Linked DNA regions of Sulfurisphaera tokodaii str. 7. Each later gene encodes a partner of the first gene's protein in a complex. Links are inferred from orthologs where the notes say so. Each region holds a gene or a part of one and is shown on either strand. Other genes may lie near its edges.

Region 1 (16,091 bases):
TTGAAATTCTTTTCCCATGAGTTTAGAAAGAGTTATTATAGGATGTAAAAATTTAGTTAGAACTGGTTGGATGCAAAGAGGAGTACCGCCATCAATAGGAGAGACAGTATCCCAGCATAGTTGGGAAGCGGCTGTTTTAGCATATTATCTTGCTAGTAAGCTTAAGGAAAAAGGTGTTAAGATTAATCCTGAAAGAGCATCAGTGATAGCATTATTTCATGACGTTGCTGAGAGTTTGCTAGGAGATTTACCAAAATGGGCTTCTGAGAGAATAGAAGAAAAGGAGGAAATAGAACTTGAAGCTATTAAAGAACTAGGTCTGGATGTTGAATTATTCATAGAATATAAGGAAATGAAAAGCTTAGAAGGAAAGATTGCAAAATTATGTGATAGATTATCTACATACATGCAAGCAAAGAGATATGCTAAATTAGGTTATGATGTTAGTGAAATAATCAAAACCTACGAAAAGGAAATTGAAAACCTCATGAAGGATGAGAAATTATCTTTGATTATTAATGAGATAAATAACTTGATAAAGAATATAAATGGCTAATGAAATCATCTTTTGAGTGAAAATGAAATTAAGCCCAGGTAAAAAGGCACCAGATGAAGTAAATGTTCTAATAGAGATACCTTTAGGATCAAATATAAAATATGAGTACGATGAAGAAGAAGAAGTAGTGAAAGTAGATAGAATCCTTTACACCTCGATGGTTTATCCATTTAATTATGGCTTTATACCTGGTACATTAGAAGAAGATGGAGACCCCTTAGATGTATTAGTAATTAGCAATTATCCATTACTACCAGGAACGGCTATAGAAGTTAGACCTATAGGAATACTCTATATGAGGGATGAAGAAGGAGAAGACGCAAAAATTATTGCAGTGCCAAAAGATAAAGTAGACCCGACATTTTCAAATATAAAGGATATAATTGATTTACCTCAAGCTATTAAAGACAAGATAAACCACTTCTTCGAACACTATAAAGAACTTGAGCCAGGTAAATGGGTTAAGATATCTGGTTGGGGAGGAGTTTCGGAGGCTAAAACTAGAATTAATGAAGCCATAAAAAGGGCAAATTCAAAATGAATATTTTTTCTTTGTTACTAATTTTATCTGCTATATTACCATCTGTTTGGAATCTTTTACAGTCTTATTATTACTCAAAACATCAAATTAACGTTTACGAACCACAAAATAAATCTCAAAAGGGGTTTAGTATAATTGTGGCTGAAAAGAATGAAAGTAAAAAAACTATAGAGGGTTTAATACATAATCTACTAGATATTAATTACGAGAAGTACGAAATTATAATTATTTCCGATGATCCTAAAGAAAAATTTGAAGAAAAATATCGTGAATACATGAACATAGAAAAATTAAAAATCCTTCATAGAAATAATCCGGTTGGAGGAAAAGCTGGAGCTCTTAATTATGGCGTAAAGCATTCAAAGTACGAGTATCTTGTATTTCTTGATTCAGATGCACGAGTAGACAAGGATTTCTTAAGTAAACTAGCATTATATGATTTCAATGTAGCTTCTTATAGATTAAGGATTTATAACGCTGAAACAGATGTTCAAAGATACTATAAAGAGTTCACTGAAAAAGTTATGGATTCTCTTTTTAAGGTGAGATATTATCTAGGGTTACCCATTTTTCCAAATGGCTCAGCGTTTTGTATAAGAAAAGATATCTTAATAAAAGTAGGTGGATGGAAAGAAAATATCATAACAGAGGACCTAGAATTAGGGATTAGATTATTCCTACATAATTACAAAATCAAATACCTTGATGACATAATAGTTTACTCTTTAGCTCCATTTACTTTAGATGATCTTTATAAACAAATAGAGAGATGGTCTTATGGTTCAGCCCAATTACTACTACAATCCTTTAAGTTATTTAAAAAGGGCATTAGAGGTATTGAAGGAGTACTCTATGCCCAGCAATGGGGCATTTACGGATTATTTATTTTCATGTTAATTTTACTCTCTTCACTTAACTTTATCTTAAAAATTCCTCTTTTAGTATTCATATTATCTATTGTAGTCTATGGAATGTCTGTTTCCATATATGCATTAGTATATAAACAAAAAGTTAATAATTACAAGTTGCCTTTAGTGATATTAAATGCTTCAATAGCAGGGTATTGTAAAGGTCTAATTAGACTCCCTTTTAAATGGACGATTACACCAAAAGAAATGGAAAAAGAAGTTAAGAAGGAAAAAATAAAGGTTTGGATAACTATTCCTCTTCTATTTTCATTTTTAAATATAATATTCGGAAATATTTTACCATCAATTATACTATTGTTTTTTAGTATTATGGAGTCTGTTGTTTGATTCCCACCATAGCTTGGACTTCTCTCATAGCTTCTGCTGGTCTTAAACTATACTTAATTATGTACTTCTTCAGTAGCTTGTAACTTTCTTTACTTTGAACTATGGGTCTAGCAGAAGCTAACAACTTAAGATATTCGGCCCTTCTCTCTATCTCAGCCTTAACTTCATCCCAGTTCTTTCCAGCCTCCTCAGTTCTTGCTCTTAAAACTTGCATGGCTTCATAGTCTATAATATGAGTATCAGTTGTTGGATCCCATCTAACTGTTCTCCTTAAATCATTATAAGATACAATCTCGTCTATTGCTACAGCTCTTCTTCTCAATAATATTTTATCTCCAACATATACTGGTAACCTTCTAACTGTAACTATAATATTCATCATAGGAATCCATTCCCTTGGAATATTTAATGGTTCATTCATTAGTCTCTTTATTGCGCTCTCACTATCATAAGCGTGAAAAGTAGTTGCACCTCCGTGCCCAGTTGATATTGCTTGGAATAATACATAAGCTTCTTCTCCTCTAATCTCACCAACAACTATTATATCCGGTCTATATCTTAATGCGAGTTTTAACAAGTCCATTAAAGTTATTTCTTTTCCCATTCCTCCATAAGCTGGCCTAGCATATAGTTGAACCCAATTATCTTGAGCTAATCTTAATTCTGGAATATCTTCTATAGTTAATATTTTCATTGACTCTTTCACTAAATTAAGTATAGAACCTAAAACTGTTGTCTTTCCAGCTCCAGTAACTCCTATAACCATGAAAGATAATTTCATATCTATAGCATACCATAAATAGGCAGCAGCTTGTGGAGATAATACTTTTGAATTTATAAGATCTAATATAGTTATAGGGCTTTCTGAGAATCTTCTTATTACAAACGAAGAACCATTAGCAGAGACTTCTCTTCTAAAAGTTGCCGCAATTCTATCTCCCTTAGGTAAAATACCATCCATTATGGGATTTGCAACAGAAATAGTTTTATTAGATAAGGAGATTAATCTTAAAACTAATTCGTCAATTATTTCCTCTCCGTCAATATTTATATTAAACATTCTCATATTTTTAGTAAATATAATATTTGTTGGAGTATATTCGAATTCTCTATGATATACGTAAACAGGTAAGTTTATACCACTAACAGATATATCTTCTACTTTATTATCTAATAAAAGTGGAGTTATAATGTTATAACCAAACATATTCCTTAACACATAGTATAGGGCAACCTTAAATGGGGTAGATAATTGTTTATACTCTCCTATTTTACCTTGGAAAACATTTAGATCTTTCCTCTTTATACTTAATTCTTCTAAGATTTTACCTAGCTCAACATATTCAGCATTTGAAAGAAGATTCCTCTCAATTTCAGATATTAGTATAACATAATTTTTAAATGTATTAAGATCAAGGGGAGGTTCTACTAAATTATACTTATAGATACCCTTTTCTTCATCATAAGTAATAAATACATGGGGTTTTGCTATTGATAATTCAATTTTATGTGCATCAAAATCTTTTGCTATATATTCTGGTATAATCTGGTTTAAATCTATATCATAATCCGATTGAACTTCTCCTTCAAATGAGGCTGAAGTTACAAATAATGGATAAAGTGAGTATGGTAAATCTAAGTCTATTAATTCTTTATCATTCTTTTTATTAGTATTATTTTTCCCGAATATATTAAGTTTTAAGTCCATTATATATCACCTTTTATTATGCTTTTCTTCTATATAAGCTTTTATAGAGTGGGAGCTACTGGAGATGTAAATGAGAATTTAATACTTAGTGTTAGCAATACTAGAATCATTGTGATTATCAATAGAATTATAGCATGTAAATATCCGTTTGCTATTCTTCCACTAGCTAATTTACCCACCAATAGCCCAGCTGTATATGCATTAAACACAGATGATAATGACGCTATATATACTGCTTTAGGAACTAAAACTTGTGCAGCAGCTAGTGGACCATAACTTGTAATGAAACTACTGGAACTTAATAAGGATATTATAGCTGATGATAATATAATTGTTGCAATTAAAGCTAGAATTGAGCCAACGTAAGGCATATAGAGTAATATCTTTATTTTAGCATAATATTCACGTCTAATTCTTATTTGTGCATCTAATTGATCTGCTAAAGTTTCTACTGATTCTGGTGTTAGACTTCCTATCTCTATCATATCAGCTAACGATGTAAATGCAATTTTTGTGGAGAAATCAATGATAATATCTGAAGCCTTTCTAAAAGCATCCTTAATCGGTATACCTAGATTAATGTATGCATATACTCTTCTTAATATGTTTTGTAGTTTACCTAATTCTTTAGAATCTTTAAGGTTTTTAATTACTGCTTCTGGAGATAATCCTGCTCTTGAACCTTCGCCAATAGCTCTGAGGAATCTAGCTACATAGATATCATATCCGCTACCTTCACTTAATTCTCTTTTTGCTATAATATACGGAGGAATAAGCGACAGTATAAGACCTATTGTTAATCCTATCACAGTAGCTGGAATATAATTTAAATTTCCAGAAAGTGTAAATAGGCCTAACAACATGTATTTAGGAGCTACAGGGATTTGATGAGTGATCTTAGCTATTATAGGCTCTAGAACTATCATTAAAATTATGCCAAGAATAATTCCTACTGGGAACAACATTAAGAAAATCTTGTCAGCTCGCAATTGTTTTTCTGGGAATTTATACTGTGTTTGATCTACTACCCATACAAATAAAATGTTTACAATTGGAATTCCTAGGACAGCAAAAGCCCCTAATATTCCAATTGGTAATACATGCAATTGGGGAAAAACTGCTTCTAGAATTAATATTAAGAAAAAGCTAATAAAACCTGAAGCTAACCATGTAACGTAGCCTTCTCCAACACCCGATAAATTATCCGCAGCTTTTGATGCTTGCAATTCCATATTTTTTAGGATATCCTTAATTTTAGATTGCATTGTCTCAAAAACTGGGGCACCAGTTCTAATCGCTGTAATATATGTTACCATTAGATCATTATATAGTTTAGAAGGAACTATTTTAGTTGACTCATCTATTGCCTTTTCCACTGATTCTCCTAGAAAATTAATCCTTTTCACAATATATTTTGCTATACTATTCATATAATTAAATGCTTTAGTTTTTGAGAGATTTTCAAAGAGTAATCTTGGAGAAAGTCCACTTCTAAGGAATACTAAAAATAAAGCCGAAAATGCTAGAGTTTCAGCCTCAACTCCAATTCTTCTACTTTCTACTTTCTGTGATACGTTAGAAATTAATACTAGGTATGTTACTACTGGAATAATCACACCAAACAATATGAACATAATTCCGCCTACAGCAAATTTAGATAGTTTAGTTAATTCAAATTCTCTTAAAAATATAAAACCTGCAAATAATAACATTACTCCAATAATTATACCTAAAATCAAGAAGAAAAATAACCTTGAAGCATAAATTCTTGGATCATCTGACAAGCCAGCTTGCTTAAGCTTTTTATCTAAGGATTTAGCAAGCGGTTCTACTAGTGATGTTCTATAAAATAACAGATCTATTTGCGATATATTAATCTTTTCATCTGATGGTTTTTTCTTCCCACTAGAAATAACCGCCATATAATATATCTCAACATTATACATATAAGCTTTTATTTAACATGTATCTCTACTATATCACCATCTTCTAATACATAATCAGCACCAACTTTTTGACCTTGGAATTTTACAGACTTTCCCCACACCCTAGCATATTTAAAATTCTCAGCCAGGTCATTATGTAATTTTCTTGCTACATCTATCACAGTAGAGCCACGTTTTAAGGCTAAAGGCTCAGATGTAGGTTTCTCTCCAGGCTCTTTTGTATAAACTCTAATAATATCTAACGATCTGAAAATAGCTTCCTTTAATTTGTTAATATCAAATAGACTCACTACAACAATATCTGATAACGAAAAAGGCTCTTGGGTAGCTATTATAGCCTGTTTATAAAATGCTGTTTCAAATACTTCTTTCTCTATATCATCTAAAGTAACTTCTCCTAATATTTTAACTAACGCATTTTTAATTCCGAAACTTTCTAAATAATTCTTCACTTCAGACTCATTGGTACCTATTAGTTTTCCTAAGAGTACTATCCTTATACCACTATTACCGTATCTACTTCTATCTATTATTACTTTCCCCTTAGGTTTTTTAAGATATATTCCATTATTTTCTAAGAAATCACGAATATTAAAGAACTCCTCTCTATCCTTAACAACTATCAATAATGAGTCCGCATTCTTTACTAAACCAAGCACTTTTCCTACTAATGCTTTAGCCTCAAAAATTAATGGGGGAGGATTAACCAATTGAATTTTGATATCTTGATATTCCATCATCCCTGGGATAGGTAGCTCTTTAGGATCATTTTTAACATTTGTTAAAATTCTCATTAATTTGTTCCTTAATTCATTATTACCTAAGAGTACTACCTGTCCAGCACCTTCTTTTTCTATGAAAAATTGTAGCCCTTTACCTAGTGAGGAAGATTTCTTTTTCTCTAATTGAGCCTCTTCTTTTAATTCTGCTAGCCTTCTTTTAGCCCAATATACTAAATTTTCAGTGCCTTTATGTTTAGGAACAGCACTTAAAAATTCTTGGAGAGCTTTGATTTTCTCCTCTGTAGTTTTAGCATCCATATATTTTAACCATTTTGCCTTAGCCTCAGCTGGTAAGTTAGTTACCATTTTCTAATATAATAATTAGGAGCTATCTCTTGTAAAATTTTCCAACTCCTTCTTATGATAGGAGGCGGAGTTAAATATTCCTTATAAACGTTCTTAACCCAATTTACTGTTTTGGGATCTGAGGGATAACCACTACCAAAATCTCCATATTTTGACTTAAGCGTATCAATTATATTATCTCTAATAACCTTAGCAATAATACTTGCAGCACTTGCCTCTACAAAATAAACATCTGCATTAGTTACAATGTTAGGTTCCATTCCAAGTTTTATAATTTCTTGCTCAACAACTTTTGTATTCCCAACTTTATCTATACTTATTCTAATGGGTTTAAATTCTACTAGAGAATAGATTATTTTTATCATAGCTTTATATGTTAACTCATTTAGATTTTCACTATCAATCTCTTCTGGTGAGACTTTTACTATTGTAAATCCCTCGGAATAAGAACATATAATATCAAACAATTTTTCCCTTCTATTTCTCGTTAATTGTTTGCTATCTTTCACACCTATATTCTTTAAAAACTTTAACCTATCATTCTTAATAGCAACTCCAGCAACAATCATCGGACCAATTAATGATCCTCTACCAGCTTCATCAATTCCAACTACTATCATACTCTAACTGATATAACTAATTTAGCAAATTTTTTACCGTTTCTGATTGTTTCATCTTGATAACTTTCCATAATTTTTACGTCTTTTACCATTGAAGTAAAATTAGAAACTAGCTTTTTTGCTACTGTTTTATTGATGAAATAATAATCTACTCCTTCTTTTCCCTCAACCACATCGGATAAGCTATCTATAATATCATCAGTAAAGAAAGACTCAAAGACTGTTCGCTTTTTAGCGTCAAATTTTCCCTCTTTAAATCTTAGTTGTATAATAGCCTCATAATATCTTGATTTCTTTCTTATACAAGATGTACATAAAGTTCTTTCTATGTTTAAATCAACAACTTTAGTTAAAGTGAAAGGTTTTCCTCTTATTTTGCCTTCAATATTAAGCGTTACAAAAGTATGTCCATTAACGTCTTTCCAGATATTTTCGATATGATAGCTTATCTCTTCTACATTAGGATCTACTTCTATCTTTTTCCCAATTTCTCTATATATTATAGATTCTACGGGTGTTAGAGTTTTATCCTTACTTCGTATCCACTTGCCATTTACCCATTCAGCTCCACATAATTTACAATACTTACCTTTTATACTCTGTGGCAAACTTACGATTTCTTTAGTTTTTATATAACAATCAACGCATAAAGAGCCAATAAATTCCCCTTCCTCTCTACCACATAAAACGCAAAATTTTCGTGCCATAATTCTCACATATTATATATTTGTGCAAACTTAACTCCTTGTATAGAGATTACTCCCTCTTCTTTTAAAAAACCTCTTTTTACTGCTTCTTCTATTATTTTATTTCCTACTATACTGACAACGTTTGCTTCATCTAGAAGTGAAAAAGCGTAATCAAGAGAAACTTCTTGCCCTTCGTAAAATTCCTTATTTATCACTAGATTTACTTCGCCTTCTTTAAATGTCTTACCTATAAGTTCAGGCTCACAAATATTAACAAAAACATAACCTTCTCTCCTTATAATATTTAAGCTAACTTTCATTTTGCTCACAACGGTTTAACTGGTGTTTTAGCACCACAAGCTAAACATGAAATATACCACGCTTTTTTCTCTTTTATTAGAACGGTATCAAGACTTTTACATGTACTGCATTGAACGTAAGTTTTTATAAATCTTTCCATGATTTTATTTATAGAAGCTGAAGAGAATTTTCCTTGAATGACTAATTGTCCGTTTTCATCAACATTTCCTGGAGCTGCTAATTCCTTTAAGATGAATTTTGCACACAGCTTATCTTCTCTTCTTATTCTATCACAATATTCACTAAAATTCTTTATTATTGTGTTATTTCCTATTGATAATATAATCAGATTTGGTAATGACTGTCCACTGACCTTTTGAACTCTTTCAGGTAGTTTTGAATACAATCTGTCCAATAGTTTAATATACTCTTCTTCTGTAGACACAAGTAATCTTAAGAGGTTGAAGTATAAATTACTTATGATTAGTTGTGAAGGTTTATATTGAAACATATGGTTGTGCACTTAATAAAGGAGATTCATACATAATGATGACTTTATTAAAAGATAGAGGGCATGATATAGTTGACAGTTATAATCAGGCTGATGTAATAGTTCTGAATACTTGCGCTGTTAGATTAGAAACAGAAGAAAGAATGAAGCAAAGGATAAAGGAATTGAAAAAAATTGGAAAGAAACTAATAATAGCTGGGTGTTTGGTTAGCTCTCAACCAGCATTAGTAATGAGCCTAGCACCTGAAAGTAGTATTGTTGGAGCACAAAGTATAGATAAAATAGTTGAAGCGGTTGAAAGTAACAAGAGAGGGATATTTCTTGAAGAAAGTAAAGAATTAGTCACGCCTAGAATATTTGAAGGTAAAATTTCAATAATACCAATTGCTGATGGTTGTGCTGGAGATTGTAATTTTTGTATAACTAAATTAGCTAGAAAGAAACTAAGAAGTTATCCTCCAAGAAACATAGTAAATGCCGTTAAAGAGGCTGTTCAGAAAGGTGCTGTAGAAATAGAACTTACAGCTCAAGATACGGCCGCTTACGGATTGGATATCAACTACAACTTAGTAGAATTACTGAAAGAAATATTAGAAATAGAAGGGAATTATATGATAAGAATAGGTATGATGACCCCAGAATTAGCTTTTAAACAAATTGATGAGATATTAGAAATAATTAAAGATAAGAGAGTATATAAGTTCTTACACTTACCCGTACAAAGCGGAGATGATAGAGTTCTGAAGCTAATGAATAGAAAATATACCGTTGATGAATATAGAGAGTTAGTTAAGGAAATAAGAGACAAAATACCAATAGTTAACATAACTACGGACATTATAATTGGTCATCCAGGAGAAGATGATGAAGCTTTTCAGAATACAATAAATCTTATTAAAGAAATAAAGTTTGAAAGAATACACCTAGCAATGTATTCAATACGTCCTAATACGAGAAGCGCATCAATGCCACAAGTGCCAGATTCTATAAAGAAGGAGCGAATGAAAATTGCTAATGAAGTGTATGAAGAGGTAGCATATTCTGTTCACTCTGAATATTTAGGTTCAAATGCTTTAGTTTTAACTACTGAATTAGGTAGAAAAGGCTCAATAATAGGAAGAACTATTAATTATATCCCAGTCGTAATTAAGGATTATGATAAATTAGGTGAGTGGATTAACGTAAAAATTACTGAGGCATCATTTTTTGATTTAAGAGGAAAATTTATTCAATAACGAGACAAATTCAAATGCATAAAAATTTAAAATAGTTTAAACAAAGTGATTAATATGGATGCATATATTGTTTCCGCTGTAAGAACTCCTATAGGAAAATTTGGTGGAGTATTTAAGGATCTACCTCCTTATGAGTTAGGAGCTATTGCAATAAAGGAAGCTTTAAAAAGAGCTAACGTTGACCCTGCTAAAGTAGATATAACAATAATGGGAAATATACTTAGGGCAGGACATGGGCAGGATTTAGCAAGACAAGCAGCAATAAGAGCTGGAATCCCAATGGAAATTGATGGTTATTGTGTTGACATGGTGTGTTCATCTGGTATGGTAAGTGTGATAAACGCAGTACAGATGATAAAAAGTGGGGATGCAGATATAGTAGTAGCTGGTGGAATGGAGAGTATGAGTCAGGCTATGTTAGCAATTAGAAGTGAGGCAAGATGGGGAGTCAAAATGCTGTTAGGTAAAAAATTGGACTTTATTGATACAATGTTGATAGATGGGCTTACAGATCCATTCAACATGAAATTGATGGGACAGGAAGCTGATATGGTTGCAAAGTCACACAATATCAGTAGAAGAGAGTTAGATGAAGTGGCTTATGAAAGTCATAAGAGAGCAATAATAGCTACTGAAAAAGGATATTTTGCTAAGGAGATAGTATCAGTTAAAGTAGATGGCAAAGAAGTTACTCAAGATGAAGGAATTAGAAGGGACACATCCATAGAAAAATTATCTCAACTAAAGCCAGCATTTAGTCCTGATGGTGTACATACTGCAGGAAACTCATCTCAGATTTCCGATGGTTCATCAGCATTAGTTATAGTAAGTGAAAAAATAGTTAAAGAATATAAATTGGAACCAATAGCTAAGATTTTAGGTTATAGTTGGGTTGGAATTGAAAGTTGGAGATTTACTGAAGCACCTATATTTGCTGTTAAGAAATTACTACAGAAATTAAATATGGAAATTTCACACTTTGATTATTTCGAGAATAATGAAGCTTTTGCAGTCAACAATGTACTCTATAATAAATATTTAGGTGTTCCGTATGACAGGCTAAACGTATTTGGAGGAGCAATAGCCTTAGGTCATCCAATAGGTGCTAGTGGTGCCAGAATAATAACGACCCTTATTAATGTGTTATCAACAATGGGAGGAAAAAGAGGAATAGCTAGTATCTGTCATGGTACTGGAGGAAGTACGGCCATTGCTATTGAATTATTAAGGCCTCTATAACTTTTTAGGTTTAAAAAATAATATGAAAATGGTGGCTAACTGATTGGCTAAAAAGAAAACAAATGAGCAACCTTCTGTAAAAGAAGTACCTAAACCAGCAGAAGGAGAAGTTATTTGTGTAGTAAAGAAAATGCTAGGAGCTGAGCATGTACAAGTCATTTGTTTAGATGGAAAAGAAAGACTAGGAAGAATACCAGGAAAAATGAAGAAAAAGATGTGGGTAAAAGAAGGAGATGTGGTATTAGCAGCACCTTGGGACTTTCAGCCAAATAAATGCGATATTATATATAAATATAGCGAAAGTGAGGTTAGAAGATTAGAGGAAGAGCAAGTAGTTTCCGCAGATATCATAGAGCAGCTAAGAGGATGATTTTTTGGAGAGAAAAGGGAAAAAGGAAGAGAAACGAAGGAAAGATGAAGATCTTTTTAAAGTTGTTGACTCAACACTAGATACTCGAACTTACTATCTTCTTTATCAATTATCTAGAAAATTAAACTTAAAAAATATATATGGTGCTATATCCTCTGGAAAAGAAGCCAAAGTTTATCCAGCAATAACAGAAAATGGAAAGTGGTACGCATTAAAAATATATTATGTATCTACTGCTGCAAGTAAAAGAGCATTAGAAAAGTATACATTTGGTGATCCTAGATTTGAAGGTATAAAGGTATCTAATACAAGACAATTAATAAGTGTATGGGCAAGAAAAGAGTTTAAGAATTTAAGTCGTCTTTTCAGAAATGATGTGAGAGTACCAGAGCCGATTTATGTTCTTGAGAATATTTTAGTGATGCAATTTATTGGAGAAGACGGAATCAGGGCACCTCTTCTAAAAGAACTTCCAGATGACGAAATAAATGAGGAGTTGTACAAAGATATTATAGATCAGCTAGATAAAATGGTAAATAAAGCTGAATTAGTGCACGGAGATTTAAGTGAATATAACATCATGGTTAAGGATGGAAAAAACTATATTATAGATGTAAGTCAAGCAGTAGATATAGATCATCCAAATGCACTAGAACTATTAAAGAGAGATATAGAGAATTTAAATACATTCTTTGAAAGTAAGGGAATTGAGATTATTGAGACTGAGGAAATATTAAGGAGATTTAAGATATATGAAAATGAGGACCAAAATTGATGTATATTACTGTACCAGATGACAAAATTAATTTAGTAAAATCAATACTAGGAAGACTAGAAGAAATCAGCAATACTAAGATAGAATTTGATGAAAAAACTAAATCTATAAGAGTAATTCCAAAAGATAATAATGCTTATGAGGCTATGAAAGTTGTCTCAGTTATAAAAGCTATTGGCGTCGGTTTTGATGTTGATGAGGCTATGAAACTTATGAGAGATGATTATGTTCTAGATATTATTGATTTGAAAGATTCTACTAATGGACCAGAAGATATGAAGAGGATTAAAGGAAGAATAATTGGTGAAAAAGGAAAAACTAAGAAAATAATCCAAGAATATACTGGAGTAAATATAATTATTACTGATCACTATGTGGGAATATTAGGTACTATTGAACAAGCAGATATAGCAAAAAGAGCCATAGAGATGCTAATTAAAGGAAAAGAACATTCTACTGTATATAAATACCTAGACAAGGCTGAAAGAGAATTATCGCTATTTAATGTTAACAGAGCTTTAAAAGAGGGACTCGATAATACTTAAACTTTCTTCACTGTATCTGCTAGTATACGTCTTTATTATTCTCTCGTAACCTAACAAAATTTCTCTAGTTTTAGAATTATTGAGAAGCATTTTAAGATTCTCTACTTCGCCTTTATACGCATACCTAAAGAAGTTTAATAATACTTTTTTTGGCATACTTAATATCTCTTCAGTACTGAATAAATGTGGGGATGGTTTCATAACAAGTGTAAGATGAATTCCGTCTAGCATAGCTATCATAGCCAATTTATGTGCAGTATATTCTTTTGTAGGTGATTTACTAGAAGCTTTAACCTCAATGTAATATTTCTTTCCACATTTTTCTGCTTCTAAATCATGAGTTGGTAAATCAACATATCTTACATTTTTGAAGTCCATGTTCTCTAGAACTCTAATTGCCTTATATTCCATTGCAAAGCCTAACAGTATGCCTTTAGCCTTTTGTAATGCGTACTCGATATCTTCATCAGAAAGATCATAAGTATTTTTTAACTCATCAAGTATATTCACAGCTTATATAATTACATCAAAGGTTATAAATTATTTTACATGTTTTAAGAAATAATATAGAAAATTAACAATTAATCTTAAGTCCACCTAATTTCCTTCTTCCTTCACTTCTTATTTGTAATATTTTTTCTGAATCAACATTCCTTGCATTTAACCCAAACTTAGCATACAAATCTAGTTCAAAATTATATTCTGTGTAAATACCAACTTCATTAAGTTTTCTATTTGCATCCTCTAGCGAACTACTATTTTTAACTATGTTATACAGCGGTGATGTATAAGCTACTTTTTTAGGATCAAGAAAAAACATAATTGAAGATATCGGAGAGACTTTCACTTTCCTAGTTCCGTTCCTTATTGGGATTTCACCATAAAGCCCCTTAAATGCTTCAAAAGGAATTCTAGAAGCTTCAGTATTAACATTTGATAATATTATTTCTAAGTCTCTTTCCATGTCTTTATCAATACCTTTAATATCTATTAATCCCTCATTTCTGGCGATTTCAGAAATACGTTTTAGAATATACTCTTGTTCCAATTCTCCGTCACTACCTGCACCTATTGTTGCTAAAAGAACATTAAAACCCATATTTTCTAGCTCAACTAAAGACGCTAACATGAGGAAGTCAATTAATGGACTTCCAAGAGTTTCTTCGCAACCTTTTGCTAATACGTCACCACCTGCATCTACTCCAATAATAAAATTAGTATTTAACCTTGAAGCTAAATCTGCAATTCCTTCTGCAATACTTTTAGGACCATATTTTATACAGATAGAATAACCCTTGTCTATATTCATAGCTTTCAAATAACGAACTAATTGAGGTATCACAGTTAACCCATTCCTAATTGCATATGAAGATTGATTGACCTCAGTTATTACATCATTAATTACAACAGCATTTTTCATATCTTCTTTACATATTGGGCCTGGTAAAGGATCTTCTACATATCTTTCCCATGTTACAGCTCCTACTATACTTGAGATGTTCTTTAAATAGAGATACTTCATTGCTATGTAAGTAGATGCTACGTCTCCTCCACCACCTAGTCCAAAGACGAATGCATTCATATTTAACCTTTTACTCATTTTGTACTTTCAAGATTTAAATACTAAGTTACGTTAAATTATACTCTTCATGTTAACGTATTATCTGATTCTTATCTTTAAACATGAGACTGCTTAGAAAATATATAGTGTTACTTGATGAGCGATGTAATAGATTATTCAAACTCACAATTTGAATTCGAAAACCTAAGAATCGGAGAAGCTACAGCACATATAATAGCTGCCGCCTCTATTGTAGAAGAACTAGAAGGTAATTTACCCGAGGTAAACGAGACCGTCAGAAGATATGTTGATGCCTGGATTTCGTATTTAGTTCCTATTGACTATGTTCCAGGTATGGCTGAAATAATAGGTAATAAGATAAATAAGAAGATAACACAAGTATTTCCAGAAATAACAGAAGAAGAATTAGCTGAAACATTAGAAATGACTATCGATATCAAAAAATCCTTAGATAATAATGAAATACCTGCTTTCTATAAGGAATTTGAAGTTAGAACTGAGAAAGTTTTAAGAATTTTAGGAATTGATCTTAATGATATAAAAATATTTTTAGATGTAGACTTACATAAAAGACTAACAAGACTAGTATCAATTTTAGCCATAGCCATAGGAATTTCTGCTATATGGGATCCAAAATGGATAGTGGAATATCAATAACCGCAGAAAAATTGGTAGATATAACTGCTAGAGTAGCTAGTAAAATAAAAGTAGAGGATAGAGAAATTGAAAAAGCAGTTGGCATATCCTCATTTAATTTGGCAAAAAAATCTGTTGAGAAAGTAGCTTTTTGGTTAACAGAGTCAAGGAATTCTCTACTTTATTGTAAGCTTTGTGGTAAGGGACCATTTACGAAAAGAGGATTATATTTACATTTGATAAGACTGCATAGAAACGAAATAAAGACTATGTTAGAAGAAGAGCTCAAAAACGAAATAAGGGCGATAATTTAATTAAGTGAAGTTAGTGCTTTATCTAAATCTTCTATTAAATCGTTAACATCCTCTATTCCAACAGAGAGTCTTAACATGGAATCCGAAATACCAATGATTTTCCTTTCTTCGGGAGTTAAAGTTCTATGAGTCATTGTTGCAGGATGTGAAATTGTAGAATTCACTCCACCTAAAGTCTGT
Region 2 (16,038 bases), 120 kb from region 1 along the record:
GTATATACTGATTCATCTTCTCTAGATTTTCGTAGAAGCTCTTTTACTGATAAAATATCATCTTTTGAAAATCCAGCTAAATTAAGTATGGTTTCAGCACTTTTACTAGATTTTAATGCTGTATCAACGTCATCTACAAACATGAAATCATATTTTATGTTTTTTAGTTCATTTATTTTATCTATAAAAAATCTATTTGTTGCAATAAAGATATTAAAATCCCCTGCATTTAGTGCTTTGTATAACTCTTGTTTTTGAGATTCATTAATGCCAGAATGATAGTATAAAAGTTTTGTTTCTATATTAGTTTTATTAGAATACATAGATATTCTATCTACTGCTTGCTTAACTAAGCTTCTTGTAGGAAATATAAGAATAGATCTAAAATTCTTTGAGGAAAAGTATAATGAGGTAATAATACCAAATGTGGTTTTACCTAAACCTGGAGGAGCAATTATAGCAAAACTTTCCTTTCTTAAAACTCTTATAATCCAACTCTTTTGAGGTCCAAATGGAGGAAAGCCTATTATTCTTTTAAATAATTCAACGAAAATATCATATTCTCTTAGAACCTCTTTTATGTAGTTTAGTCTATTTAGTTTATTTAACCTACTTAGTTCATTGACTAATTCTCTAATGCTATTAAATTCACGATCTTCTTCAAGACACTCACTACATACGGATCCTTTATAGAGTCTTTCAGCTGAGATTACTCTGCCGCAATTAGGACATGAAGATAAGTAATTTGATGAAGGGATAGTGTTCAAGATTCCCTATCACTAATTTATGTAACAGTTAGACTTATTTAAAAGATTGCATAGTTCAAAATAATGAGCCAAGAGGTCAGTCTAAGAGTAAGTGAAGCTAGGCAAAGAGACGTAGGAAAAAAGATTGCAAGATTATCAGATTACACGATGAGAAAACTTGGGATTGAAACTGGAGATTACATTGAAATAATAGGTCCAAATGGTTCCGCCCTAGCTCAAGCTATGCCTTCTTATGATATTTCTGATGACGAAATAAAGATTGATGGGTATATTAGGAAATCTATAGGAGTGGGGATCGGCGATGATGTAAAGGTAAAGAAAGCTAATGTAACTCCAGCAACAAAGATAACTCTTGCACCTACACAGCCAATAAGATTTGATAGAAGTTTCGTAGAATATGTGAAAGACCAACTAATGAATAAACCGTTGGCAAAGGGAGAAACAATACCAGTCCCAATTTACACTGGTACATTAGATTTCATAGTAATAAATACTCAACCTTCAAATTATGTATATGTTACAGAGTCTACAAACCTTGAGATAAGAGAAGAACCAGCTAAAGAAAGTGAATTGGGCGGATATCCTAAAGTAACATGGGAGGATATAGGCGATTTAGAAGAGGCTAAACAAAAAATCAGAGAAATAGTTGAATGGCCTTTAAGGCACCCTGAATTATTCCAAAGATTAGGGATCGAACCACCTAAAGGAATCTTGCTATATGGTCCTCCAGGAAATGGTAAAACTTTACTTGCTAGGGCATTAGCTAATGAGGTTGGAGCTAGTTTTTATACAATTAACGGCCCAGAAATTATGAGTAAATTCTATGGTGAGAGCGAACAAAGACTAAGAGAAATATTTGAAGAGGCACAGAAAAATGCCCCAGCTATAATATTTATTGACGAAATAGATTCTATCGCACCTAAAAGAGAGGAAGTTACTGGTGAAGTTGAGAAGAGAGTTGTAGCACAACTATTAACATTAATGGACGGAATTAAAGGTAGAGGAAAAGTAATAGTAATAGGTGCTACAAATAGACCAGATGCGGTAGATCCAGCACTAAGAAGGCCTGGAAGATTCGATAGGGAAATAGAGATTAGACCTCCAGATACTAAAGGAAGAAAAGAAATCCTACAAGTACATACAAGAAATATGCCATTAGCAGAAGATGTAGATTTAGATAAACTTGCAGAAATTACATACGGATATACTGGAGCAGATTTAGCAGCATTAGCAAAAGAAGCCGCTATGAATGCGTTAAGAAGGTTTATAGCTGAGAAAAAAATAAATCTTGAACAAGAAAGAATTCCTGCTGAAATTTTAAAGGAATTAAAAGTTACTATGCAAGATTTCTTAGAGGCTATGAAATCTATACAGCCAACTCTCCTTAGAGAAGTTTATGTTGAAGTTCCAAAAGTTCATTGGAATGATATTGGTGGTCTTGAAGAGGTTAAACAACAGCTTAGGGAAGCGGTAGAATGGCCTTTAAGATTTTCAGAACTATTTAACAAAAGCGGAATAACTCCGCCTAAGGGTATTTTGTTGTTTGGTCCTCCTGGTACTGGTAAGACTATGCTTGCTAAGGCTGTTGCTACTGAGAGTGGTGCTAATTTTATTGCTGTTCGTGGTCCTGAAATCTTATCAAAGTGGGTTGGTGAGAGTGAGAAGGCTATTAGGGAAATATTTAGGAAGGCTAGGCAAGCAGCACCAACAATAATATTCTTTGATGAAATAGATGCAATAGCACCAATGAGAGGACTAACAACAGACAGTGGCGTAACAGAAAGAATAGTAAACCAACTACTAGCAGAAATGGACGGGATTGTGCCCCTAAATAAGGTTGTCGTTATTGCTGCTACTAATAGGCCTGATATTCTTGATCCTGCTTTGTTGAGGCCTGGTAGGTTTGATAGGTTGATTTATGTTCCTCCGCCAGATAAGAGGGCTAGGGCTGAGATTTTGAAAGTTCATACTAGGAATGTGCCATTAGCTGAAGATATTACATTAGACGAGCTAGCTGAAAAAACAGAAGGCTACACAGGTGCAGATATTGAAGCTTTGGTAAGAGAAGCTACAATTAATGCTATGAGAAAGATATTCAATGATTGTGACAAGAAAGCCAAAGATCAATGTCAGAATAATGTTGATTGTTATAATAGTAAAATGAGGGATTGTATGAATAATGCAAAAGTTATTGTAACAAAAGAAGATTTTAATAAAGCTTTAGAAGTAGTTAAACCAAGTTTAACAGCAGCTGACATACAAAGATATGAAAGACTAGCAAAAGAATTAAAGAGGTCAGTATTATGAAACAATATAAGATATTGTTTTTTATAGCAGATGGTTTAGGAGATAGGCCAGTAAGGAAACTTCAAGGTAAAACGCCATTAGAATATGTGGATAAACCTAACATAAGAGAGCTTTTAAAGAATTCAATTATAGGTCTTATGGATCCCATCTCACCAGGTGTTGTTGCGGGGAGTGATACTTCGCATCTTTCAATGTTTGGTTTAGATCCACATAAATATTATAGAGGTAGAGGAGCTTTCGAAGCTATAGGTGCTGGTGCTAGGCTCAAAGCAAGTGATGTAGCATTTAGAGGAAACTTTGCTACTGTAAATAACGAGTTTATAGTAGTTGATAGAAGAGCAGGAAGGAAAATAGAGGAAGCAGACGATTTAGTAAAAGAACTTAACGAGAAAATAGGAGAGATAGATGGAGTTAAGGTTAGGTTTTATCATGGGACAGAACATAGAGTCGCTGTAGTTTTGAGTGGTAAAGGGCTTACTGATAAAGTTAGTGACACTGATCCTCATGAAGTAAATAAAAAAGTTTTGGAGAGTAAGCCTCTGGATAATTCGCCAGAAAGCCAGTTTACTGCTAATATCATAAATAAATTAACACGTAAAATTTACGAAATTTTAAATTCATCAGAAATAAATAAAATAAGGGTAAGTAAAGGAGAGTTACCAGCTAATATAATACTACTAAGAGGCGCTGCTGAGTTTGTTGAGCTTCCTCAATTTGAAAGCTACACAAAGCTTAAAGCGGCTGCTGTATCAGCGACTGCGTTGATTAAAGGAATTTGTGAGCAGATTGGAATGAGAGTTGTCACTCCTCCAGGAGCTACAGGAGGTTTAGATACTAATTACTTAGGAAAAGCTGATGCTGCTGTAGAGTTATTAAAAGAATATGATTTTGTATTTTTGCATTTAAAGGCTACAGATGCGGCTTCACATGATGGTAATGTAGATGGAAAAGTATATGCTATTAATAAAATGGATGAGATGATTGGAAGAATATTAGATAAATTAGGAAGTGAGTTAGTTATTGCTATTAGTGGAGACCACACAACGCCAGTAGAAGTTAAGGAACATACAGGTGATCCGGTTCCATTCTTATTATACGTTCCTTATGATATAATTAATGATGTAGTAAATGATTTTAATGAAAGAGAAGCAAGAAGAGGTTCTTTAAGGATAAGGGGTCTTGATGTTATAAACTTGCTACTAAATTATTCTAACAGAGCAGAAAAATATGGCGCATGAAGAGGCTCGAAAGGTCTGATTGAATGATGACCCCGCGCAGGTCGGATTTTAGCATTTTTTTACATAAAATTTTTCTAGTATTTGTTTTACTCTTATTTTTACAAAATGATTATTTATTATAACTACTGCACCAGCATTAGGCTGTCCGTAAACAATAATATCGTTATTTCTACCAAAGATAACTACTGGTATAACTAGTAAGTCCTCTTCCCCGTCAACTAAGATTGTTGCCCTCTCGTTTTTGTCTAATAAATTTTTAATAATTTTCATTACAGAAAATCTAATGGTTGATTTTTCATTTTTTACTTTAATAACATTTTCGTTAACAGTTTTAACTTTTATTTGCCTTTTCGTTTTTCCATCTATTATTGATAAAAAAGGAATTATATTGCGATCATATAACGTCGATGTGACAACATCACCTACTGTAATTAATCTATTATTTTTCTTCTCAAGTATAAAATTTATAAAGATATCATTATTTGTAAATAAAAAACCATAAGGTCTTGTTAATTCCTTTTTTATAGAGTCTGGCATTTCAAAACAGTAATCTATTTCACTATTATTGCGTATCTCCAAGGTACAGTAGCCCCAAATAATTTTGCTGTTTCTGACTCAGGATCCAAAATGATTACAATTCCGCTCCAATCATCGCTGAAGCTAATTGATCCACAAACTGGGCATTTAGGTGTATCTTGTGGTACTAATGCTCTGCAATTCTTACAAGCTTTAAATTCTTTATTTTTTCCGGGCATTATTTACTCGCCTTTGTTAACTCTTGTGATATCCATTCAATTTTTCCCAAATACGGTTGTTTCATCGTTAAAGCTATTCTAGGCATTCTTCCACCACTTGTAGATACACTAATAATCCTTGCTCTAACTCTATCCCCTTTTTGTATTATTTTTTTGCTCCTTTCTCCTATAAGAATTCCCCTATTTTGATCAAATTTAAGATTATCATCAGTGATTTGTGAAATGTGTGCTAATCCATCAACTGGTCCTATATTTACATAAACCCCATAATTATCTACTTGATTAACTTCACCTTCTACAACTTCTTGAATTATTGGAACAAAAGCTAGCATTTCAAAACTAACTTCATGATACGTTGCACCATCTCCGAATATAATATATCCTTCTTCACTTACTTTAGCGTCTAGTACAGCGAGGACTAAACCAAGGTCTTTAATCATTTTTTCTTGATATTCTTGCCTTAAAATTTGTAGTGCTATTTCATCTAGTGGTTGCCCAAAATACTCAGGAGGAATGCGTATTATACCCTTTGCTTTAATTAGTTTAAACATAAAATATCAGACTAGATAATGATGTCTACCTTTATATTTTTACTCTTCTGTCTTAGATAAATAACTCTTACCCCTTTAAGCTTAGCTTTATGTCTAAGTCTAGTATCATTTGTAAATAAAAACAAATCGTAGTCTTTGCATATTTGTATAAGTGCATCGTCAACTCTCATGTTTTCATAACCTTCTATGCTTTTCCAATAATTTTTATATGTATTAAGGTATTGTAAAGCTAAATTGGCTTTCTTATTCATAATAATACTTTTAGAATTAAGAAATTTATTTAACTCTTTTAGAACTATATTAGGTATATAGAAAACTGGCTTATAATCTAGAAATTGAATTATCTTCTCAAAAGGATCAAAACCGTGATATATATAAAGAAGTATATTAGTATCAACTAATACTCCTAAATTTTTATTATTCCCCAACCTACTAGTCTCCATCTTCCACTAACTTGTCTACTTATAACAACTCTTAAATCTTTATCCCATACTACTAAAGGCCTTTTTAATTCTACTTCTAATTCGTCATTCTTAATGTTTTTTGCTACACCTAAGGTAGTTGCTGAACCTAATGTTAACATCAGTACCTCGCCTTTCTTAATATTCTCGACCTTAACTAATTCTTTTGCTCCAACAACTCTTTCTAGTAATTGATAGTTTTCAATTTTTAAATTCCATAAAACAGAAACATTTTTGTTACTCGATTTAACTACTACACTACCAACTAAACTATCAGCCTTAACATAGGAAGGATCTAATTCAGTTCCTAAAGCTACTAAACCACCCGGTTTAGCCTCTTTTACTTCTAAATCAGAAAAGCGAATAGAAGTAATTGTTGTGTAAAGCGGTTCATACTCTACTTTACCGCCAGGTTTTTCATGCCTTAATCCTGGTAAGATTTTTATCTCGTCTCCTATTTCTAGTTTTCCTTGAATAATACTACCTCCAATTACTCCTCCTTTCAGTTCATTATAAGGAGTCCCAGGCTTATTTACATCAAAACTTCTAATAACTAACATGATTGGATCTTTGCTAAGATCTCTCTGAGGAGTTGGGATATACTTTTGAATTCCTTCTATTAACGCATCGATATTAATTTTATGCAACGCACTGACTGGAATTATTGGAGCGTCTTCAGCCCAGGTACCCTTTAGAAATTCTTTTATTTGCTTATACTGTTTTAACGCTTCTTCTTTGCTTACTACGTCTACCTTATTTTGTACTATAATTAAATTTTTTATATTAACAATGCCTAAAGCAACAAAATGCTCTCTTGTTTGTGGTTGAGGAAAAGGTTCATTAGCTGCTACAACAAGTAACGCGCCATCCATAAGTGCTGCTCCAGATAACATTGTAGCCATTAAAATTTCGTGCCCTGGTGCATCAATAAAAGATACTTTCCTAAGAAATTGTGGTTTTTCGTCACTTCCACACTGATTGCAAGAGTATTCTGTAACATATGCTTCTGGCTTGTTACAGTTGGGGCATACACCTATACTAGCTTCTGCATATCCAAGTTTTATCGTCATACCTCTCTTTAATTCTTCACTATGCTTTGAAGTCCAAACTCCAGTAATCGCTTGGACTAATGTAGTTTTACCATGATCTACATGGCCAACTACACCTATGTTAACTTCTGGTTGAACTTGTGGCCAAGACAAAAGCATAATCACCTAATAATTATAGTGTTAATCTGAACTATATCTTGTGTAATCATATTTCCTCTAACAGTTTTTTTTCTTCTCATTCCGTCTTCTTCTGGATAGAAACCTGGAGGTCCACTTAATAATAGCTTTCTTTTGGCTCCACCTGGAACATCATATCTCATTGGGAAACCAGAATTATCAGATCCACCAGTTATCTTTACTTTTAGAGGTATTCCAGACACATTTAATTCTATTACATCACCAATTTTTGCTCCTATAATATTGCTTAATTTTGATTGATCTATAGATAATTGAAAAGATTTAGTCCTATAAGCTTCTGCTTCAAACTCATTAGCTCCATATTTTTCTGCTATGCTAGCTGCAATCCAAACTTCGTCAGAGGGAACATTATTGTCAATTTCTATTTTAAAATGGGTTTTTACTTTCACTTTTTTGTCTCCTTCTTGTTTTATTGTTTGTAATGTTAGTAAAGTATCTAAACCTAATTCCTCCTTTAACTTCTGATTTATTTTCGCAATGGGCAAAGCTTTTCCTTCTTTTTCTCCTTGAATTGATTGAATTTGATCAGATACTTTTACTTTTACTTTCTTTATTTTAGATTCTTTTGTTTGTGGATCAGATATAACAATTTTAAAGTCTGGCAAGTTAATATCCCTTGGTAAGGTAAATTAGAATACAAGTATTTAAAATCGAAGTACATAAAATACGTATGTATGGAGTATTATTAGTTCTACACGGTAGTAAAATTAAAGAATGGCAAGATGTTGCAATTCAATACGCCAATCTTTTGAGAAAATATTTTGATTTAGTTGAATATGGCTTTATAGAATTTAATCAACCTAGTATAACAGAAGCTGCAAAGAAATTAGCTAGTAATGGTGTAGATACAATTATTGTAGTTCCCTTACTATTTGCAGCTGGTACTCACTTTAAAAGAGATATACCAAAACAATTAGAAGAAATAAAAGGTGTAAAAATTATGATTGCAGAACCTATAGGTGTTGATGAAAGGATCGCAGAAATTTTAAAAGAAAGAGTTGAAGAAGTTTTAAGAAGCAGCACCAGAAGCTAATAGCTCTGCTTTCTCTGGCTCATATTTCCATTCTTTAGGCAATTTACCTATTCTCTTATAGTAATCCGCAAGTCTTCTAATTTTAGATTCTATTTCTTCTAATCCTTTTTTAGCCCTCTTATCCTTAGGATGTTCAAACAAGTGTCTCCTTACGTTCGCTGCTTTTCTAATTAAATTAAACAAGTCTTCGGGTATTTTTGGAGCAAGCCCTTTTTCTTCTAGGATTTTAGTGAGTTTTTTTCCAGTAATTTGTTTTACTAGAGGAATACCGTACTGATCTCTTAAAATTATACCTATCATACTAGGTGAATAACCTTTTTTGGCTAATTCTTCTACTAATAATTCTACTTCTTCTCTAGTAAACCTAACCCACTTAGGTGCTCCACTTCTAACTGGCCTTGTAGAATGTGACTTACCATTAGGACGTTTCTTATTCACTCTAATTCACCTATTTACCAAAGGCTTTAGTGAAGTACTATTATAACCTTTATTTTTAAGTTCTTCTCTTACAATTTTCGTTCCCTTAACCATGTTGAGTAGTTTTTGGAATGCAATTTTTCTCGGTAAAAGCTTTAATCCACAATCTGGATTTACCCATATCATTTCTGGTTTAAAGTAATCTAGTAACATTTTTAAGTCATTGGCAACTTCCTCTGGTGTTTCTATTCTTTTATTATGAACATCTATAACTCCTACTCCAATTTCTCTATCCCATTTTTTAAACAGTTTTACTGGTTCATAGTTATAATTCTTTAATGCCAAATTAATTTGATCAACATTTAATTTATCTAAGTAAGGCTCTAAATAACTATATTCGCCATAACATACATGCATTACAACTTTAACGTTAATTCCCTTTATGGACTCATTTACAGCTTCTATAGCCCATTCAACTTCATTTTTATGAGTATGGATAGCTGGTTCATCTACTTGAATAATTTTTGCACCAGCTTCTACTAACTTTTTCATTTCACTATTAATTACCTTAGCCAGATCAAACGCTAAGTCCTTTTTACTTTTATAGTATTCATTATATGACCATTCAGCTATTGTGTATGGTCCGGTGATAGTAATCTTTAGATTTTCAGTATAGGATACAGATTTAGCGAACAAAAATTCATCAACTAGCATAGGCTTAATATACTCAACTTTGCTTACTACGGATGGTTTTCTATAATAATTAGTCCCCCATACTCTAACTGGTCCATAGAATTTAAATCCGGCTAATCTTTCTGCGAAAAATTCTACCATTTCATCTCTTCTCATTTCTCCATCAGTGGGTACATCAACTCCAGCTATCTCGTGATCATGTAATACTGTAACTACTGCATCATCAAAAGCTTCTTGTAAATCTTCATCAGAAATTTTTCCGGCTTTATGTAATCGTATTGCTTCTCTTAACCATTTCGGTCTAGGATAACTACCTATAACTGTTGTTGGAAGAATTGGTAATTCATCCATTTAAGATCATCTCCTTTGCTTTTTGTAATAATTTAAATTTTTTCTGAACTATTATTTCTGGTATAAAATCATTAAAGGAGGAGTTACCTAAAATTAACCTTTCTATTCCTTTTTCGGATGCAGTAGAAACTATTCTTTTAATTGTAACAATTTTTTCCATTTTTGTTGTCCTTGAATCTAGGATTCCAAAATATACTTGCTTTCCTTTTAGGAATTGATACAGCCTACCAAGCTTATTTTTATTGCTTTCAGTCACGTCAAATCCATAAATAGTTGCTGGCAATTTCATATAATTTTCTAATCTATCAAAATTTATATCAAAATAAGTTAATAAATGTATTTCATTGTTTATATTTTCTAGCATTGTATTGTAAATTTCTGGAAGAGTGTTCAATAAGTCCTTCTTTATTCCTTTTTGGAAAATTGAGGGTTCGTGAATTTCTACTACATCGCTTTTTATGTTCTTCAGTAGTGAGTTTACTATTAGAGCATAGTCCTTCATTAACTCTTCTTCGTTTTTGTAGTATTGATTTTCAGAAAGTTTAAGAAAAGTTAATGGTCCTAAAATTACTGCTTTAAGTTTAAAATTATAACTTTTTGAAAGCTCTTTAGCTTTTTCAAAATATTTAATGTATGTATTATCCTCTTTGTACTTCAGTTTTTCATTTATTACAATTTGTCTATAGTAGAAGTTATTGTCAAAAAATCTCGTTAGACTTCCCTTTTTAACATTGGTAAGGAAAGAATATGTTAAGTCTGCAATATCATCCCACTCTATCATACTGTCTGTAGTAAAATCAACATTAAAGGATTTCATCATCTCAAAAAAATTACTCATAAAATTGAATATTTGCTCCAGATATTTCTCCTCAGATATTTTTCCATTATTTTTCTTTGAAATTATTTTAGCGATTCTCACTGGTTTAGGATAGCTCCCGATTAGTGCTGTTTCTATTCTCATCAGGATAATTTGGGGGCAAGCAAATAAGTAACTTTCCCCCCTCCTTCCATGTTGAATTCCAACTGCATAGGTTTTTGATCCGCAAATGCTACCTTGACGTAATCTGATAGCTTCGTAAGAGATATAATATCATTTAGATATTCGACGTCATATGCAGAAGAAGATTCCTTATTAAATTCTATGTCTGCAAGACTTCCTGTATCTTTTGAGAATTCTACTTCTACTTTATTTTCGCCTTCACCCTTAACTACAACCTTTTCTTCGTTACCTGAAATTAATAGTGTATCTGCTACTTCGGCTATTTCGCCTATTGCATTCTTTAAACCACTGGCATTAATTGTGGCTTTAATATCAAATTCTAAATTGACTTCGGGTACCTCTGGTGGCAATACTTCTATGTTATTTACGTTAAATACCCTATTTAATGCACCACTTAAAGTGAGCTTTACAACTTCTGGAGAATCTGCATCTATAATTATCTCCTCTTTTCTTTTAGCTGCCTTTAAAAGTTTGCTCATATATTGTGTATTAAATCCAAACTTGAATTCTTCTGGTACATCATATTCTTTAAACATTTCTTTAGGAAGTTCTATTTTTATTAAAGAAATATGAGCTTTATCTATAGCTACAAGTTGTATTCCTTCAGGTTTTATGTCAAACAGAGCCTCGTCAACCAATTTAAGCAAAGCCTGAATAATAGCCTTCAGATCCCTTACGTCATCGTAAACTATATGCATTTACTATCCCATATTTATTTAATCTAATCAGTTTCTTATTTTTTCTTATGAGGTTTCCTCGTATAATCATTTCTTCAGATAGAAGTAACTCGGGCAAAACAATAATATCCTCTGCCCTAATGAGAGTTTTATCTAGGAAAATGAAAGTGAGGGGCTTTAAGGCAGGACCAGATTTTATTGATCCAAAATATCATACACTAGCTGCTAGAGTTCCTTCGATTAATTTAGACTTATGGTTAATGGGAATTGAGGGAGTAAAGAAGAGTTTAATAAGATATGGGAAAGGCTATGATATTGGAATAATTGAGGGAGTAATGGGATTATATGATGGAATTAACGTGAATTATAGCACTTATGAACTTTCTGAAGTTACTAAGACCCCGATAATTCTAGTAGTAAACTGTAGTAACGTTAGTAGTACTGTAGGAGCTATAGTAAAAGGATTAAAAGATTATAGAAACGCAAGAATTAGAGGAGTAATTTTCAATCAAATAGGGTCTGAAACGCATTATAATTACTGTAAGAGTTCTATAAAAGAAGTTCAAGTTTTAGGTTATATAAAATACGATAGAAATTTCTCTGTCCCTTCACGGCATTTAGGGCTTTTTACAACTGAGGATTTCAAAGAGACTGAAAATGTTTTACAATCCGTATCTAAAGCTATAGAAGAGTCTGTTGACATAGATAAAATTATTGAAATTGCTAACTCAGCAGAAGAATTACAGGAAGTAGATGAGGCTATATCTAATGATGAATTAGATACTAAAAAAGGAATAGCTGCAATAGCATATGATTCAGCATTTAATTTTTATTATTCAGAAAATATAGATTTATTAAGATATAAATATCAAATAGAATTTTTCAGTCCTTTATTAAATGAAAAAATTGATAATCCAAGTTTAATTTATGTTGGTGGCGGCTATCCAGAATTACATCTAAATGAACTTGAGAAATCTAGTAGTACCATAAGATGGATTAAAAAAGAAGCCGAAAAAGGTACAAAAATTTTGGCAGAGTGTGGGGGTCTAATGTATTTATCGAAAGAAATTATAGCTGATAAAAGCTATAAAATGGTTAATTTGTTTGATATTAGCATTAAGGCTAAGGACAAACTCACGATTGGTTATACGGAGCTAGATGTTTTATCAGATAATATACTAGGAAGGAAAGGAGAGGTTCTTAGAGGTCACGAATTTCATGTATCTAAAGCTATTAATTTAGGTAACGATGTAAAATTCTCTATGAAAAATAGAATAGGGAAAGGAATATGGGAAAACAAAGATGGAGCCATTGTCTATAATACATTAGCGTCTTATTCTCATTTTCATTTTTCAAGTGCTAGAGGATTGTTGTCTTTTTAATTCAAGTTTCTTTACTCTATCTAGTACTTCTAATAACCTATCTATTTCTGTGGTGTATAGTCTAATTCTGTATGGCAATTTAGATGTTTGAGAATGAATTTCTATATATCTCTTTTCTCTATTTTCTTTTATCTCTGCATTAACTAGATGCCTAGAGTGTAAAAATATTCCACTTTTATCCGTTGATAATATACCCTTTTCTGTAATTTTATAACTTTGTGGTGCCATTACTTCCATAGCTTGGAATTTTACTAATCTTCTATACACGAACATATTGAACAAGAATAATGCTTCAAAATAAATAATGTATACTAAGAGTCTTTCATATCCAGATATACTTCCAACTATTTTAAGCAAAACTTCATCATAAAACACAAATATTGCAATAATATATATTATCATATACATAAAGGATTTGAAACTAGCCATAGCAAACTCTTGCATTTTCTTCATATATTCTTCATCTTTCTGGACAAGTTCTCCTGCTTTTTTCTCCTCAAAAAGGGTTCTTGAGTTCGATATATCTGATAAATATTTTCTTTCACTAAGTATAGGATTACTTCTCATTGTCATAACGCTAGTAATTCCGAGAATTACTATGATATAAAGAATATAAACGGGGAGGAAATATTGAGGATATAGTGATAATACAAAAGACATTAAAATCATTAGTGCTTGTGAGATCAGTATCATTTTCCAGTTATATGGATTAGGATATCCTTGGGGATAGGTAGACATGACTAATATTAATATCTCTAAAACCTTAATAAATATGTGTTTGATTTTACTAGTCCTAACATCTTTAGTATCATATTCCTTTACATTAACAAGCCGATATACTTATGTATTACCATCAACTAATTGTGAGTTAAACATTTATATAATACAAACTTATCAGAAGACTCCTCTAGAAATTAATATAAGTTTTAATTTAACTTACTCTCCTTATATTTATGTTTACATACATAATAGCTCTTTTTTAAATATATCATTTAGTAACAATTCTGAGATCTTTGTACCTATAATTGTATATAACTCTTCTAAGAAAATAACTTTGATAGAAATTAATTATTTATATGTAAGTAATATGACTATATTTATATTATCTTCTAAAGGACAATATATAAAAATTGTTGGAAATGTAAGTTATATAAATGATACTCGTACTGATATCAGTAACTTTATATCTAATAGTAATTCTTTCTCTAAATATAATTTGATGTACATTTTATATATACTAATATTACTAATTTCAGTAATCGTATTTATTACATTGAAAAGATATAAAGGCCATTAGTACATACGCTTTTATATTTTTGATTAAAATTCTATCTGATGATTCAAAAGTCTGAGATTAGGAAAAACCTTGAGAGTGGATTGCCTATACTAATCTATGATTTTGATGGTAGAGAAGAAGAAGTTGATATGATGTTTTATGCTGGGAAGATATCATGGAAAAGCATTAACTTATTAAGGAAAGATGCAGGAGGGTTAATATGTTATGTAACATCTAAAGAATATGGACAAAAGTTAGGATTAGACTTTATGGCTAATATAGTGAGGGAAAAATATCCTTATTTAGCTAAAAAACCCTCATACGGTGACGAACCAGCCTTTTCTATTTGGTTAAACCATATAGATACAAAGACGGGAATAAATGATATTGATAGAGCAAAAACTATATCCGAACTTCATAACATTATCTCTTTACTTAATGAGGATGAAAAAATAGCTAAGGAAAAATTTGAAACCGAATTCTACTCACCGGGTCATGTGCCTGTATTGTTATCTAGGGGAATAAGATATAGGAGAGGACATACTGAATTAAGTATATCTTTACTTGAGTATGTAAATTTAGAAAAAAGTGCTGTTATAGCTGAAATGTTGGACGATGGATCAAGTCTTAGTAAAGAGAAAGCATTAAGATACGCAAGGTATAATGGATTTTTATTTATAGAGGGAAAAGAAATCTTAAAGGAGGTTCTAATATGAGAAAATACGGAGTAGTAGATACAACATTCTCGAGAATAGATATGGGAAGTATAGCAATAAAAGTTATAAGAGCAGAAGATCCTGATGCAGAAATAATTAGATATACTGTTCCTGGGATAAAAGATATGCCAGTTGCTGCAAAGAGACTATTGGATGAAGGCTGTGATGGTGTAATAACTCTTGGTTGGGTGGGGAAATCAATGTTAGATAAATACAGTTATCTTGCAACAAGCATAGGTTTAATAATCACACAAGTACTAACTTCTAAGCATATAATTGATGTTACAGTTCATGAAGATGAAGTAAATGATGAAGAAAAACTAAAAGATTTAGCAATAGATAGGGTAACTAAGCATGCAAAAAATCTAGTTATGCTAGTGAGAGATGGAAGAAATGCACTAACTCCTTATGCGGGGAAAGGATTAAGACAGGGGTATGAAAATGCCGGACCAATCGATTAACTTAGCTATAGTAGTTGCTGAATTTAATTACGATATAACGTATCTGATGTTACAAAGAGCAATAGCTCATGCTAAGTTCCTTGGTGCAAATGTAAAGGTTGTATTTAAAGTTCCAGGTAGCTATGATATGGCAATAGCTGTGAAAGAGCTACTAAAAAGAGATGATATAGATGCTGTTGTTACTTTAGGTGCAGTAATAAAAGGCGAAACAAAACATGATGAAATAGTAGCTACTCAAACTGCAAGAAAAATATTAGATTTATCAGTAGAATATGGAAAGCCTGTAACCTTGGGTATTATAGGTCACGGAGTTACGCATGAGCAAGCGGTGGAAAGAATAGAGGAGTATTCCACAAGAGCTGTTGAGGCTGCAATAAAATTGGCTAAGAGGTTAAGAGAACTAAGAAAAATACAAACATTAAATGAGGAAATGGTGGTAATTGAATGAAAATTATGCAAATAAATTTAGTAGACTATAAAGAATGGACTGAGAGTCTAGGGTATGATAGAGAGTGGAAAATTCAAAATTTTCAGCACGGTTTTTTATCTAGACTTAATGAAATAGCGGCAGAAATAAATTCATTTATAATAACATACAGATATGATAGTTATATAATGTTACTGGATGGTGTCTTAATTGGAAAAAATGATTATATTTTAACTAAAATAAAAGAACTTTCACCAGTTCCAATAGATATATGTTTTG

Evidence for each region.
Region 2: the proteins of STK_RS02950 (region 1) and eif2g are in contact, whole or in part, in a crystal structure (PDB 2QMU), measured with the Saccharolobus solfataricus proteins. The link is inferred for Sulfurisphaera tokodaii str. 7 from one-to-one orthologs. Residues at the interface, in WP_231918336.1 of Saccharolobus solfataricus: Met1, Leu2, Arg4, Leu5, Tyr6, Lys8, Leu9, Pro10, Ile106, Lys108, Lys109, Glu110, Lys111; in WP_009988771.1 of Saccharolobus solfataricus: Trp33, Pro65, Glu66, Gln148, Val151, Asp152, Val154, Ser155, Lys156, Ala159, Leu160, Tyr163, Arg164, Lys167, Ile180, Ile181, Pro182, Val183, Ser184, Leu186, His187, Ile189, Asn190, Asp192, Ser193.

What each region holds. Positions count from the first base shown.
Region 1 is NC_003106.2:506,358-522,448, reverse strand. Bases 7,473-10,388 are described here. They hold STK_RS02950 (translation initiation factor IF-2 subunit beta), read right to left. Parts: upstream 9,216-10,388; coding sequence 8,730-9,215; downstream 7,473-8,729. Other genes in these bases: STK_RS02945 (tRNA (N(6)-L-threonylcarbamoyladenosine(37)-C(2))-methylthiotransferase), read left to right, coding at 9,251-10,388; STK_RS02955 (DUF424 domain-containing protein), read right to left, coding at 8,428-8,724; STK_RS02960 (60S ribosomal export protein NMD3), read right to left, coding at 7,712-8,422; rnhB (ribonuclease HII), read right to left, coding at 7,473-7,715. In the rest of the region: STK_RS02995 (HD domain-containing protein), read left to right, coding at 17-556; ppa (inorganic diphosphatase), read left to right, coding at 579-1,097; STK_RS02985 (glycosyltransferase), read left to right, coding at 1,094-2,353; STK_RS02980 (type II/IV secretion system ATPase subunit), read right to left, coding at 2,334-4,061; STK_RS02975 (type II secretion system F family protein), read right to left, coding at 4,103-5,983; STK_RS02970 (TGS domain-containing protein), read right to left, coding at 6,016-7,095; more of rnhB, read right to left, coding at 7,089-7,472; more of STK_RS02945, read left to right, coding at 10,389-10,450; STK_RS02940 (thiolase family protein), read left to right, coding at 10,505-11,689; STK_RS02935 (translation initiation factor aIF-1A), read left to right, coding at 11,733-12,059; STK_RS02930 (serine protein kinase RIO), read left to right, coding at 12,064-12,834; STK_RS02925 (KH domain-containing protein), read left to right, coding at 12,834-13,379; STK_RS02920 (hypothetical protein), read right to left, coding at 13,353-13,889; STK_RS02915 (DUF1152 domain-containing protein), read right to left, coding at 13,954-14,979; STK_RS02910 (hypothetical protein), read left to right, coding at 15,097-15,618; STK_RS02905 (hypothetical protein), read left to right, coding at 15,597-15,911; STK_RS02900 (aminotransferase class I/II-fold pyridoxal phosphate-dependent enzyme), read right to left, coding at 15,908-16,091. UniProt on the Methanocaldococcus jannaschii protein: eIF-2 functions in the early steps of protein synthesis by forming a ternary complex with GTP and initiator tRNA.
Region 2 is NC_003106.2:391,130-407,167, forward strand. The notes cover bases 5,154-8,016. They hold eif2g (translation initiation factor IF-2 subunit gamma), read right to left. Parts: upstream 7,282-8,016; coding sequence 6,025-7,281; downstream 5,154-6,024. Other genes in these bases: STK_RS02165 (DNA-directed RNA polymerase), read right to left, coding at 5,154-5,618; STK_RS02170 (PIN domain-containing protein), read right to left, coding at 5,630-6,061; STK_RS02180 (30S ribosomal protein S6e), read right to left, coding at 7,290-7,931; STK_RS02185 (CbiX/SirB N-terminal domain-containing protein), read left to right, coding at 7,997-8,016. In the rest of the region: rgy (reverse gyrase), read right to left, coding at 1-767; STK_RS02145 (CDC48 family AAA ATPase), read left to right, coding at 831-3,074; STK_RS02150 (2,3-bisphosphoglycerate-independent phosphoglycerate mutase), read left to right, coding at 3,071-4,312; STK_RS02155 (GTP-dependent dephospho-CoA kinase family protein), read right to left, coding at 4,361-4,849; transcription elongation factor subunit Spt4, read right to left, coding at 4,864-5,067; more of STK_RS02165, read right to left, coding at 5,067-5,153; more of STK_RS02185, read left to right, coding at 8,017-8,359; STK_RS02190 (30S ribosomal protein S15), read right to left, coding at 8,336-8,797; STK_RS02195 (methionine synthase), read right to left, coding at 8,804-9,820; STK_RS02200 (5-methyltetrahydropteroyltriglutamate--homocysteine methyltransferase), read right to left, coding at 9,813-10,781; pcn (proliferating cell nuclear antigen (pcna)), read right to left, coding at 10,781-11,518; STK_RS02210 (cobyrinate a,c-diamide synthase), read left to right, coding at 11,566-12,879; STK_RS02215 (DUF2208 domain-containing protein), read right to left, coding at 12,850-13,617; STK_RS02225 (3,4-dihydroxy-2-butanone-4-phosphate synthase), read left to right, coding at 14,215-14,871; ribC (riboflavin synthase), read left to right, coding at 14,868-15,332; ribH (6,7-dimethyl-8-ribityllumazine synthase), read left to right, coding at 15,313-15,780; STK_RS02240 (GTP cyclohydrolase IIa), read left to right, coding at 15,777-16,038. UniProt on the Methanocaldococcus jannaschii protein: eIF-2 functions in the early steps of protein synthesis by forming a ternary complex with GTP and initiator tRNA.